3 regions of the Marinobacter sp. NSM genome follow, and region 3 is predicted to be linked to each of the others. Evidence: predicted binding sites of a transcription regulator. Region 3 holds the regulator's gene; each other region holds the start of a gene.
What was found. Region 3 encodes FliA, which starts transcription of late flagellar genes. Its sites were predicted from a motif close to CTAAAGTTTNNNNNNNNNNNGCCGNTAA; they were not measured.
Positions count from the first base shown of each region.

Region 1: the regulator FliA is predicted to act here: its motif matches at 2,374-2,401, upstream of ACTZWX_RS10200 (methyl-accepting chemotaxis protein).
Region 2: the regulator FliA is predicted to act here: its motif matches at 2,386-2,413, upstream of ACTZWX_RS16130 (methyl-accepting chemotaxis protein).

Region 1 is NZ_JBQTCK010000003.1:560,991-565,394, reverse strand. It holds gene ACTZWX_RS10210 (hypothetical protein) at 1-552, opposite strand, end outside; gene ACTZWX_RS10205 (methyl-accepting chemotaxis protein) at 794-2,317, shown strand; gene ACTZWX_RS10200 (methyl-accepting chemotaxis protein) at 2,467-3,825, shown strand; gene ACTZWX_RS10195 (response regulator) at 3,822-4,404, opposite strand, start outside.
Region 2 is NZ_JBQTCK010000009.1:14,290-18,693, forward strand. It holds gene ACTZWX_RS16125 (cob(I)yrinic acid a,c-diamide adenosyltransferase) at 1-274, shown strand, start outside; gene ACTZWX_RS16130 (methyl-accepting chemotaxis protein) at 307-2,337, opposite strand; gene ampE (regulatory signaling modulator protein AmpE) at 2,453-3,340, opposite strand; gene ampD (1,6-anhydro-N-acetylmuramyl-L-alanine amidase AmpD) at 3,341-3,889, opposite strand; gene ACTZWX_RS16145 (DUF1631 domain-containing protein) at 4,058-4,404, opposite strand, start outside.
Region 3 is NZ_JBQTCK010000001.1:45,382-49,785, reverse strand. It holds gene ACTZWX_RS00240 (chemotaxis protein CheA) at 1-876, opposite strand, end outside; gene ACTZWX_RS00235 (protein phosphatase CheZ) at 897-1,682, opposite strand; gene cheY (chemotaxis response regulator CheY) at 1,703-2,086, opposite strand; gene ACTZWX_RS00225 (RNA polymerase sigma factor FliA) at 2,246-2,989, opposite strand; gene ACTZWX_RS00220 (MinD/ParA family protein) at 3,022-3,834, opposite strand; gene flhF (flagellar biosynthesis protein FlhF) at 3,904-4,404, opposite strand, start outside.

The DNA.
Region 1 (4,404 bases), on a different contig from region 3:
CAGCACCATGATGCTGGCGGGCAGCGCCAGGATCACAAACGCCAGGGCCAGCAGCATCAGAATCGGCCCGCCGACCATTGCCGCGGCAGCGACCAGGCCGCCCATCAGCACGAACACCAGAAACTGCAGAATGACGATGTCAAAACCGCTGCCAGTGAACGCAACCGACACCGGTGGCGGTTTCAGATGGCCTTCTGCGGTGTGGCTGATCACGGCATAGGTGTATTTGAACAGCGCCAGCGCGAGCACCAGCCAGATGATCAGACCAACAATGTTTGCCGGTGCAACGATGGGCACCAGAGTGCAGATAGCGATTACCATCAGTGGATCAGTATGGAACGGGTAACGGAAGAACGCGCCGATACGGTGCCAGAAGGGCACCACCTCGGTTGCCGCCCCGAGATACCTCATGGCCTTGCTGCAGCGAGGGCACAGGGCGCGGCGCTGGCGGGTGTCTGCATCGGGCATGCAGCGGTTGCAATAGTGCATCTGGCACTCACCACAGTGCCACTTGGCCGGGTCGCCCGGGTGGTAATGACAATCGTGCTTCACGGCAGGTCCTGATCCGTCAGAAAACAGCTGCTAATCATGACAGAACTGGCCTCGGGCCGCAGCTGATCTGTTCACACATCCCTACCGTGAACACGAGAAACATCCGTTAAGTGAAAGTACGAACCAGCTGTGTTGTCTGTGATCTGCAACAATTCAGGTTCGTAATTACCAGATCCAATGCATCCTGATAGTGCAACCCACCAGACAATTCCCGCGCGATAAACCCAAGAGAGTGATTCCAATGACAACCGTTGTTAGCGTCAGCGATCTAACCCGAGAGCAAACTCTGGTCACCGACCGGCAAATGCTGCTCATATTGCTGGCCCACGTGCCTGTGGTCGGCTTGCTGGTGCCCGTTGGTTATGGCACTCACGCTTTCGCACTTGTGGCGTCAATGCTTGTGGGAGGCTTGGCAGCTGGAGGTTACTTCCTGTTGCGGGGAAGTCGCGCCAGTTCGAGTTTTTTTGCAGTCTGTTTGATGTTGTTCTCAGCCATCATGATTCAGGCCCAGATGGGGCGAATCGAAATGCATTTTCACATTTTCTCGGCGCTTGCCCTGACGATTATTTACCGGGACTGGCTGCCTGTGGTGGTTGCAGCGGTCACGATCGCCTTACATCACCTGTTGTTCACGGCACTTCAACATGCCGGCACGCAGATAGGCTCGATGCCGCTGATGATATACGACCACGGGCATGGCTGGGACACCGCCATGGTCCATGCCGCCTTTGTGGTTTTCGAGGCCTGTATCCTTGTGTTCTTTGCGGTGCAAATGAAGCAGGAGCGCAATCAGGCGTTCCGTATGATGTCGATTGTCCAGTCGTTTGACCAGGAGCATGATCTTTCCGGTCGTTTGCCCACTGATGGCCGCAGTGTCAGCGCAAAATCCTTCAACGACATGATGGAGAAGTCCTGCGAGCTGATCCGGCAGATGCGCGGTTTCTCTGATGAGCTTCAGCGCAATACAGCGCAACTGGTTCAAGCTAGTGAAAGCACCCGTCAGTATGTCGAGGAGCAACAGCAGCAGGCTGATCAGGTGGCCACGGCGACCAATCAGATGTCTGCCAGTGTGCAGGAAGTGGCCCATAACGCCCAGTTGGCTTCCGAAGCTGCTACTGATGCGGCAGGTTCTGCCTCGGCTGGTAGTCAGGCTATGGCCAGTGCCCGCACCATGACAGACGCCACCAACAACACTCTCGAAGACAGTGCCCGCATGGTGGCTCAGTTGGCGGAAAAGGTGGAATCGATTGCCCGGGTAACGGGCTCGATACACGACATTTCAGACCAGACCAATCTTCTGGCGCTGAACGCGGCAATCGAAGCCGCCAGGGCCGGCGAGCACGGTCGGGGTTTTGCCGTGGTCGCCGATGAGGTGCGGTCGCTGTCGCGCCGTACCCAGGAATTCACCGATGAAATCCGCACCACAGTCGATGAACTGAAAGACCTTTCGGAAGCGACCACCGCCGCCATGGAGATGGGGCAGACCCGGTCAACCGAGTCGAATCGGGCTATTCAGGAAGCCGCCGAAGCCATTAGCCGCATTGAGCGAGCGATAGACGCCGTCAGCAGCATGAACAACCAGATCGCCCCCGCCTGCGAACAGCAGGCCGCGACCTCGCTGCAGATCAACGAGAACATCCGTACCGTAGCTACCCGAACCACCGATGTGGCAAAAGAGGCTGAGCGGGTACAGGGCTTGGCGGGCGAGATTGATACCAGAGTGGCATATGTTGATGCGCTGGTTGCGCAGTATCGGCTGCCTTGACCGAGTTTCCGGTTGGATCTTTCGCCTCGGAAGCATCCTGAAAATTGATCTTGGTCCTAAAGGTGCGCCTTAGTGTGCCGTTATCCTAGGCACGTATGAAATGTTTCCAAGCTTGCTAAGCATATCCCTATGACGATAAGAGCATACCAATGCTGTTAACTGAGAAAAAAGTAAAACAATTAATAGAGTCGATGTTGTCACATGGCGTCCCTGCGCAATACCCATCATGGGCAAAGCCTTTGGCAGAGTACCTGACTGAAGCAAATTCCCAAAACTTGGCGGTTGCTAACGGGGCGGTAGATGTCTCCCGCCACATATCCGACCTTGGTCAGGGTGCCCTGGAGTTTGATGAACGCATTCATAATCTGGTAGCCAACATACAGGCACTTTCGGCTGCCATTGAGGAAATGTCTGCCAGCGCGACGGAAGTGGGTGGCCTCGGGCAAGATGTCCTCGAGCAAGCGTCGCGGGTCAATGAATACACTGAAGAGTCAATTGCAGCCCTTGATGAAATGGAAGCGAGGCTGGCGGAAGTGGACATTGCTCTGACCCAGGCGAATGAAGAGATGCGGTCGCTGGCGGAGCGGACACGCAGCATCGAGTCTTTAACGAACACGGTCAATGAAATATCAGATCAGACAAACCTCCTGGCGCTCAATGCTGCTATTGAGGCGGCTCGTGCAGGGGAAGCGGGGCGAGGATTTGCGGTGGTTGCCGATGAGGTTCGTCAGCTGGCAGCCCGCAGTTCGGGGGCTGCTCAGGAAATTAATGGGATCGTTTCACAGATTATTTCGGGCTCAGAAACAGTGCAGTCGCGGTTGGGTAATTCGGTGCGAGCAGTGCAAGCTTCCGGCGAGAGTCGGGGGCGGGTGGCGGAAGTCATTCACAAATCGCGTGAATCTTCGAATATCAACTACGACCAGGCAACATCCATCGCCGCAGCGGCTGAAGAGCAAAGCCAGGTCGCCCAGGATATGGCGAGGCAGGTCAGTTCTAACTCGGAAGACTCGGACGCACTGGCGGCTATTTTCCGGGACCTGATGCAGTCCATAGGTCCGTTGCGGCAGGACACAGACACCATCTTCGGCCGCTTGCAGTTATCTACTCCTTGTCTTGTCTTGGCCAGTGCTAAGCGAGATCATGTTGTTTGGGTGGATAAGCTGATCCGTTTCGCGGTGTTTGCGGAGAATACCATTACCGAAGCCGAGGTGAAGGACCACACCCAGTGTCGTTTGGGGACTTTCCTTGCCAGTGAGCAGGCAAAACCGATGCACCAATTACGAAATGCGCAAAGGTTGATTGACGAAATGCATCCGCAAGTACACAGAGCGGGGCGGGAACTTTACAAGGCGGCCAGCGATTATCACGCGCAACGAATGACCACGGAGAAATACGCACAATTATCGAGAGATTTGGTTCAAACTCTGAGGGCGTCATCAGCGGAAGTGCTGGCATTGCTCGACGGGATGATCTCGGAAGTGCTGGAACGTGGTGATATGGGCTGCTAAGCAGCCCCTTCCCGCCATTGGTCGCGGACCTCCAGTATCGCCGGCAGGCAGCGGAAGAAGGCCTCAATCAGTTGTGGGTCAAAATGCTGGCCGCTTTGCTCGCGAATCAGGTCGGTCGCCCGGTCAATGGGCCAGGCTTTTTTGTAAGGGCGTTCACTGGTCAGGGCATCGAATACATCGGCGAGTGCTACAATTCTGGCAGAGATAGGAATGGCATCTCCTTTCAACTCTCTTGGGTAGCCGCTTCCGTCCCACTTCTCGTGGTGATTAAGAGCAACTTCCCGTGCCATGTTAAGCAGGTCTGAGCCATCCTCACCAATTATCTCTGCACCGATTTCTGCATGGCGCTGCATAATGGCCCACTCGTCTGGGTCCAGCTTTCCCGGTTTCTGGAGGATCGCATCCGGAATACCGATTTTCCCGACATCGTGCATGGGGGCAGCGTTCAGCAGAGTGTCTGACCAAGCCTCGCCCATACCGGCTTCGAGGGCAATCAGCCGTGAGAAATGGCTCATGCGGATAACGTGGAGCCCGGTTTCATTGTCTTTATATTCTGCCGCCCGGCCCAGACGCTGTACC
Region 2 (4,404 bases), on a different contig from region 3:
GACCCTGGATGAGCATAATGCCGACTTGCCGCCATTGAAGAACTTCATTCTGCCCGGAGGTTGCCCTGCCGCCGCACAATGCCATCTGGCCCGGGCCGTTTGCCGTCGCGCAGAGCGCGTGGTGGTAGCACTGGGCCACGAAGATTCCATCAATACTGCGTCCCGCCACTATCTGAACCGGCTGTCTGACCTGCTGTTTGTCATTGCCCGCGTGCTGGCCCGCCGGGATGGCAGCCAGGAAATTCTCTGGGAACAAAAAAAATCCGGCCTCTGAGGGCCGGATTTTTTCGATCGCAGGCAAACGCCCTATACCTTGAACGCCTCTACCAGACGCTGAAGCGACGCCGTCAACTCCGACATCTGACGGGAAGACGCCAGCGTCTCTTCGGCGTTGGAGGCAGTGCTATGCCCCAACTCCCCGATACGCTCCACGTTGGCGTTAACGTTCTTCGCCACCGCAGACTGCTCTTCCGCTGCCTGGGCAATCTGGTGACTCATGTCCACGATTTCAGAGATGCCAGCGGCAATGCGATCCAGCGCTTCGGTCACCTCACCGGATTTCTGAACCGTTTGCTCCGTGGCATCGTGGCTAGAGGTCATGGCAGAGACCGCTTCTTTAACACCACCCTGCAGGCGGGAGATCATGCCTTCAATCTCTTCGGTCGATTTGTGGGTGCGCTGAGACAGTGAGCGCACCTCATCAGCCACCACCGCAAAACCGCGCCCCTGTTCACCGGCCCGGGCCGCTTCAATGGCAGCGTTCAGCGCTAACAGGTTGGTCTGCTCGGCGATGGCCTTGATCTCCACCAACACCTGGCTGATGTTGTCGCTGTCTGAACTGACCCGATTGATTACCTCTACCGCACCGGCGATTTCTGCCGCAAGACGGTTAATGGTTTGCACGGTAGCCGCCACAACCTGTCGGCCCGTCTCGGTATCACGCTCTGCACTACCGGCGCTGTCCGCTACCCGGTGGGCACTTTCAGTCACTTCGTTGACCGCCTCCACCATCTGCCCCATGGCTTCGTTGATCTGGCCGGTCTCTTCCATCTGGCGGGCCACCGCTTCACTGTTGGCTGCTGCAGTCTCGTTAACCCTCACCGCCTGACTATCAACATCATTCGTGGTCCCGCTGACAGAGCGGATCAGTTCGGCAATCCGGTCTGTCATGTTATTGAATTCGGTGGTCAGCTCGCCCAGCTCATCACGATTGTTCAGCTGGATGTGCGCCGTCATGTCACCAGCGGCGACGCTGCGAGCCGCCTCACTGAACCGGTTAATGGCAGTTCTCACTGACATAAAGAAGCCAACGTATAGGTACACCACCAGAAGCATCACGCCGATCAGGGCACCTACAATCATCCGCCGCTGACCGGTCTCCCGCTGCAGGCGCTGTTCAAGGTTGCCGGAAACCACATTGAAAATGCTGTCATTGAGTGAATCGTAGTAGTCCAGCTGGTTGGAGACGGTGGCATCAAATTCCTGCCAGGGCTGTTCCAGGCGCATCGGGGTGATGATGTTCAGGTCCAGCTGCTCGCGCAGCGCCATCAGGCTTTCATCGACCCGCGTCACAGCGCCACCGGCTCTGCCTGACAGCTTGGGCGAGGTTTCAACCGCAACCAACAAGGCAGGCGACAGCAGGGAACTGCGGTTGGTCAGCTGGTCATAGATTTCATTCAGAATTTCACTCAGGTTATAACCCACCTGGCCATCCACCAGGGCAAAGATACCGTAAGATCGGGCCCTTCCAACAACCGTCCTCGCCTCAGGCAGCGCATTGCGCACCAGCCCAAGCAACAACAGATTTTCCCGGGAGGCATCCTGTCCCAGCCCCGAAATTTCAATAGTCGCCGGCAACAGCGCCAGCACCTTCTGGACAAACTCGTGGTAGTACTTGAACTGAGGGTCGATGTTGCCCTGGTAATTGTCATCCTGCTTCAGTTGTTCCCACTCCGCCTGCAGGGCCAGAACATGATCCTTCCAGGAGCCAGAGGAATCGAACGAGCGGTTGTCCCCCACAAGGTCGGAAAACAGGCCATCAATCTGCTCCGCCGCCGCACCCGCCTTGCCCAGGAGTTCGTCTTCATCCTTCAGGACACCCGGTGCCTGATAGTCACGATAAGCCATAGACGCAGACAATAGCTGGTCTACCTTGCGAAGATCGGCAAGACCCTCGATACCGCGGGTCATGGTTTGAACGGATTGATTGAGGCTGGAAATAACCAACCACGACAGGACAATGATCGGGGCCAGGAACAAGATGCTGATTAGGCTGAACTTGTAGACCATGGGCAGCCGATTCATCAGGCTAACAGCTGGATTGATCAAATATTTCACGGTGCCCTCTCGCTGATTCTACTAACTGACTCTTTATTCTTTGCTTGATTATCGCCCAAGGTCGGAAAAACTTAATCACCTTTAAGTGTTATTCTGTAATGTTTTATGACACTCCTCAGACCACCCCGGCAATCACCAGCAACGCGGCAACGCAGATCCACACCAGCATGCTTCGGTTCAACAAGCCCCGTATGGCCGCCAGGCTACGCCCGCCAAAACTTGTCCACTCGTCCGGGTGCAACCGCGCGAACTGGGCGGGATCAAGCGCATAACCGGTTAACGACCCGTTTGCGGAAATCATGAGGACTTCCGAGGTTTTTCTTCCAAAACCGGGCAGGACTTTCTTCGCTTCCCTCGACCAGCCCGCGAGATCACCGGCCAGCCCCAGCGTGCAGGACAGCAGGCGTGCAGGAATCCAGCTGGCCAGATTGGCCAGGGTGCGGAATCGGGCGCGGGCCGCTTGCTGCGGCCATTGCTCAGACAACGCCACCAGGCCACGGGCAACCATGGCTGCACCTATTCCACCCACCACATACCAGAAAGCCACCAGGAAGAACCGCTCGAAAACCCCGATCACCAGAGCCTTGGATAACGACAGATGCATGGCCTCTGGTGACAGCGCAGCGCCCCGCTCTTCCGGTGGCAACCGGTTCTGGATATGTCGCCAGGCAGCCTGCATGTCGCCCCGGCTCCAGGCTTCCGAATAGTCACGTAACTGGTGCCGCCAACCCGGCGCTCCCATCAGCAACACCAGCACGATCAGCTCCAGCGGATAGGCCGCCAGCCTGAACCCATACCATTCTAGCAGACACACAACGCCCACCAACGCCAGGCCGGGCAGCAGGACCCAGATCAGCCCGGAGGTAATGGCATCCTCCTTTCCGGCCTGGATTTTCGCGCCCCGGTGAAACCAGGCACGCCAAAGCACGTCGCCATCAAGCCGGTTCCGGCTATCCAGTTGACGCCGAATAAGGTAGGCCAAAAGAAACACGACAAACACCATTCAGGCGATCTCCTCATGGGCCAACAGCTGGGAAAAATACCGCCAGTCGAACGCTGGACCAGGATCGGTCTTCCGGCCAGGCGCAATATCGCTGTGGCCGGTAATGCGCTCTGCGCTGATTTTGGGCCAGGCCATCATGGTCAACCGCGCCATGTCTGCGAGTATCCGGTACTGTTCGGGCGTATAGGGAATATCGTCTGCCCCCTCCAGTTCGATACCGATAGAGAAATCGTTGCACTCTTCCTGGCCGTCAAAACAGGAGCGGCCGGCATGCCACGCCCGGTCCAAACAACTGACAAACTGCACAACGGAACCATCACGACGTACCAGGGCATGAGCGGAGACCTGCATGGCGGCGATGGTTTCAAAATAGGGGTGGGCGGCTGGATCAAGCCGGTTACAGAAAAAGTCTTCAATCTCCGTTCCCCCGAATTGCCCGGGAGGCAGGCTGATGTTGTGAACCACCAGCAGGGAAATGGCAGAGCCCTCTGGCCTTGCACCAAAATTCGGCGAGGGCACCCATCGGCTGCCAGGGTAACGGCCGGTCAGCCTTAACTGTTCAGCCTGGCTGGAGAGGGGGTCGTTGTTATGTTTGCAGTCTTGATTGAAAGGGTCAGAGATTGGCAAGGCGTATCCACTGTCGCTTTATGATGTTCAATCGATTGAATCACAAAGCGACGGTGGATGCTATGGATGGAACGGTGCGGATTCGCGCCTTCAATCCTTTCGACTATGGCGCAGATTATCGATGATGGATTCCAGCGCCCGATCAAAAATCAGGCCGTCGTTGAGAAGCGTAATAACGCCTTCCTGCAGCGCCACCGCCAGATCATCCCGATGGTACTCTGCCACCTTGGCGCCGCTGCGATTGACAAAAATGTACTTGCCGGTTGCCTTGATGAAGGCCGCCAGTTTGCAGCGCACACGGGTATCATCGCGCACCATCTCGATCCACGAGCCAACCCGGAGCTGATCCGCCCGGGCCAGCCATTCAGACGCAACAACCGGAGCAGACGGCGTTTCCGTTGCCGGCTGCGCGTCACTCTGAACGCTCTCCGCCACGA
Region 3 (4,404 bases):
GGCGGGTTCCGGTTGTTTTGGTTCCGGCTTCTTTGGCTCAGGCTTGGCCGCAGGCTCAGGTTTGGTCTCCGCTACGGGGGCTGCACCAGGGCTCTTGCCTTTGCCGTGCAGCTCATCCAGCAGGTTTTCAAACTCGTCATCGGTGATCAGATCATCACCAGTGGATGATTTTGCCGGTTCTTCTGGTTCCCGCTCCGGCGGGGTGTCGTTATCAACAACCGGGGGGCCGGCAAACTGGCCTTTGCCATGCAACTGGTCCAGCAGGGCTTCAAACTCGTCGTCGGTGATCTCGTCGCCGTCTGATCCGGCGTCATTGTCAGAGGTATTTTCCGGTGCGGCCGCCGGCTGTTGATCCGCACCTTTTTCATCGGCCAGAGCATCCAACAGTTGCTCGAATTCTTCGTCGGTAATATCACCGGAATCATTGCCCCCACCCACGGCAGGTTCGGGTTCTGGGGTTGGCGTTGCTGGCGCTGCCGTGTCGCTTTCCGGCTTGGCAAGTTCATCCAGCGCGGCGATCAATTCGTCCGGAGCCGGCGTCGGCTCTTCACGGTTACGAACCTGATCAAACATGGCGTTGACGTGGTCCAGGGCTTCCAGCACCACGTCCATCAATTCGGAGGTAACCTTGCGCTTGTGGTTGCGAAGGATATCGAACACATTTTCCGCAGAGTGACAGCAGTTGACCAGCGCTTCGAGCTGCAGGAACCCGGCACCGCCCTTGACCGTGTGGAAACCACGGAAGATGGCGTTGAGCAGGTTGCTGTCATCCGGATGCTGCTCAAGATCTACCAGCTGCTCGGACAGCTTTTCGAGAATCTCGCCGGCCTCAACCAGGAAGTCCTGCAGGATCTCTTCGTCAGCATCAAGCGCCATGCGTCACCCTCTATAATCGTTCAGAAACCGAGACTGGATAACAGGTCATCAACGTCGTCCTGCCCCGAAACTACATCATCACGCTCCTCAGCCTTGATCTGAGGCCCTACCCCTTTTTCGGCCGATTCTTCTTTTTCTTCAATCTGGTGCACGGTGCCGGTGAGCTGGTCCACGTGGCTGGCCATCACCACCAGGTCAAGCAGGTTCTCTTCGACTTCTTTCACAAGGGCCGTGACTTTCTGGATAACCTGCCCGGTAAGATCCTGGAAGTCCTGGGCCAGAAGGATTTCAGACAGATTGCTATACAGGGTGTCGGAATCGGTGGCCAGGCCCGCAAAGAAGCGATCAATGCGTCCGTACAGTTCCCGGAATTCTGCCGGCTCCATTTCCCGACGGCGCAACCGCTGCCATTCGTCTCGCAGGGCGGTCGCTTCGTCGCGCATGTTATGCGCCACCGGCATGCTTTCTTCGACCAGGTCCATGGTGCGATTGGCCGCCTGGCTGGTCATCTGGACAACGTAGGCAAGCCGATCCGAGGCATCGGACATCTTGGACAAGGCTTCTTTCTGCTCGGCACTGCGGGCGTCTATCTGAAAATTCCGGATAGCCTCGTGCAGGCTCCGGGTCAACCGCCCCACTTCCCGATAGAGGCTCTGGTCGCGAACTTCACTAAGCTCGTTGATCACCGACATTGCCCGGGCGTAGTTACCGGAACTGATGCATTCGGCCAACTCCGAACTCTGCTGCTGGAGCTTTTCGGTTACTTCCGGGTCAAGGCCCTGATGGTTCTCGTTCTTGTCAGTCATGACAGCCATCCGACCCCTGGTTACTGGATTCGCTCGAAGATCTTCTCAATCTTTTCCTTGAGAACGGCAGCAGTAAACGGTTTGACGACGTACCCGTTAACGCCGGCCTGGGCCGCCGCCACAATCTGGTCACGCTTGGCCTCCGCAGTTACCATCAGCACCGGAAGGTTCTTCAGGTTCTCGTCTGCCCGCACCGCCTTGAGCAGATCAAAACCCGACATGCCAGGCATGTTCCAGTCGGTCACCAGGAAGTCGTACTTGCCGCTCCTCAGCATGGGCAAGGCAGTGTTGCCATCGTCCGCTTCATCCGTATTGGTGAAGCCAAGATCGCGCAGCAGATTTTTGATGATTCGCCGCATTGTGGAAAAGTCATCCACAATGAGAATTTTCATGTTTTTGTCCAATGGGACCTCCAGTCAGTAACACCCGGATTTCATTAAGCCTTTTGAAAGTCTAGCAGGCCGCTGCTTTAACCGCTTATTGTGTGTTGTTTGGCCGCGTTGTAAAGCGCCGGTTACCAAAATCTACACAGTTACGCGCCGCGCGGTCAGCGCCGGCCCGGTTTATTCTGGCTCGTCTTCCCGCCAATCGGACAACCGCCCCCTGAGACGAAGGGCCGCCTGGCTATGAATCTGGCTGACCCGGCTCTCGCTGACGCCAAGCACCGCGCCAATTTCCTTCAGGTTGAGCTCTTCCTGGTAGTAGAGGCTCAACACCAGCTTTTCTCGCTCAGGAAGCTCTTCAATTGCCTCTGCCAGGCTTTTCTGGAATGCATTTGATGCAATACCATCCAGGGGATTATCGCTGGCCTCTGTTTCTTCTATCGGCAGCTCCCCGGATTCATTGAGTTCATCAAGGCTAAAAAGTCGGCCACTGTTGGCGTCTGCCAGGGAGGCATGATATTCCGACAAGCCAATGCCCAGCTCTTCGGCAACATCAACGTCCTGGGCCTCGCGCCCGGTGCGGTCTTCAACCGTCTTGATGGCTGCCGCGATACGGCGGGCATTTCGGTGAACGGAGCGGGGAACCCAGTCGCCCTTGCGGATCTCATCCACCATGGCACCGCGGATACGAATACCTGCGTAAGTTTCAAAGGTGGCACCCTTGCCGGTGGAATAGCGTTGCGCAGCTTCCAGCAGGCCGATCATGCCCGCCTGCATAAGATCTTCAAGCTGAACCGAGGCCGGCAAACGGGCCATCAAGTGTAGGGCGATTTTCTTGACCAGCGGCGCATGCTCCTCAATCAGCTGAGAGGGGCCTTTTGCGCCAGCCTGATGGTAGATTCCCAGGTTTTTCGCCAATGTCATGTATCCGGTTTTCTTATAGGACTGGATTCAGATCAGACTTCGACGAGCCGCTCCACGAAAAACTCCAGATGCCCTCTTGGCGAGGATGGCAGCGGCCAGCTGTCCACTTTCTCTGCCAGGGCACGGATCGCCAGCGACGCCTTGGCCCGTGGATAGGCATCCAGAACGGCCCTCTGCCTCTGAACGGCTTTTTTGACGGCTTCGTCGTAAGGCACGATACCTACATATTGTAGCGCTACATCAAGGAAACGCTCGGTGACACGGGTCAGTTTTTCATACAGATGCCGGCCTTCCTGCTCATTTCGCACCTGATTCGCCAGAATACGGAAACGGTTGGTACCGTAGTCGCGATTCATCAGCTTGATCAGGGCATAGGCATCGGTAATCGAGGTAGGCTCATCGCACACAACCAGCAGCAATTCCTGTGAGGCCCGCAGGAAACTGACGACGGACTCGGAAATACCGGCTGCTGTGTCAACGATCAGCACATCAATCTGGTCACCCAGCTCGCTGAAGGCGTTGATCAGCCCCGCATGTTCCATCGGGCTCAACTGGGTCATACGCTGGGTGCCGGACGATGCGGGAACAATCTTGATACCACCCGGGCCGTTGACCAGCACGTCCTTGAGGTCGCACTCGCCACTGAGCACATCCTGCAGATTGCGATTGGCGGTAATGCCCAACAGCACATCGATATTGGCAAGGCCAAGGTCTGCATCCAGCAACACCACCCGTCGGCCTTTCTGGGCCAGCGCGATACCGAGGTTGACGGACACATTACTCTTGCCGACACCGCCCTTGCCGCCGGTAACCGCAATCACCTGAACCGGATGTGGTCTGCTCATACTGTTATCAGTCTCTTACTGCGTTCTTGTGTGGGCACAAAGGCAGCGCACCGGCTGTACCACCGGGCCTCAAGCCCCTTCTGCAACGGCCTGGCCGTGCTGCATTATTTTCAGGCGTTCTACGCCCAACCGCATCAGAGGAATGGCCTCTGCCCGGTGCAGGTCTTCGGGAATCTTCTGGCCATCGGTATACCACGCTACTGGCAGGCCGGTTTCCATGACAAAGCCCAAAGACTCACCCAGTGTCAGCGCTTCGTCAATCTTGGTCATGACGCAGCCTGCAAGGTTTGCCATCTTATAGCAATGCCACACCGATTTCATGATGCGCGGCTGGCTGGTGGCAGACACGACCAGATGGGTACGGATATTGTGATCGCTCCGGGCCAACTCCGCCAGCTGTTCCTGATAACCGCGATCCGAGCTGGTCAGCCCGGCGGTATCAATCAGAACCAGGTGCCGATCTGACAGTTCGTCCAGAATATCATCCAAGGAATGACTCTCGTCCACAACCCGGACAGGCACATTGAGAATACGGCCAAACACGAACAGCTGTTCATGGGCTGCCACCCG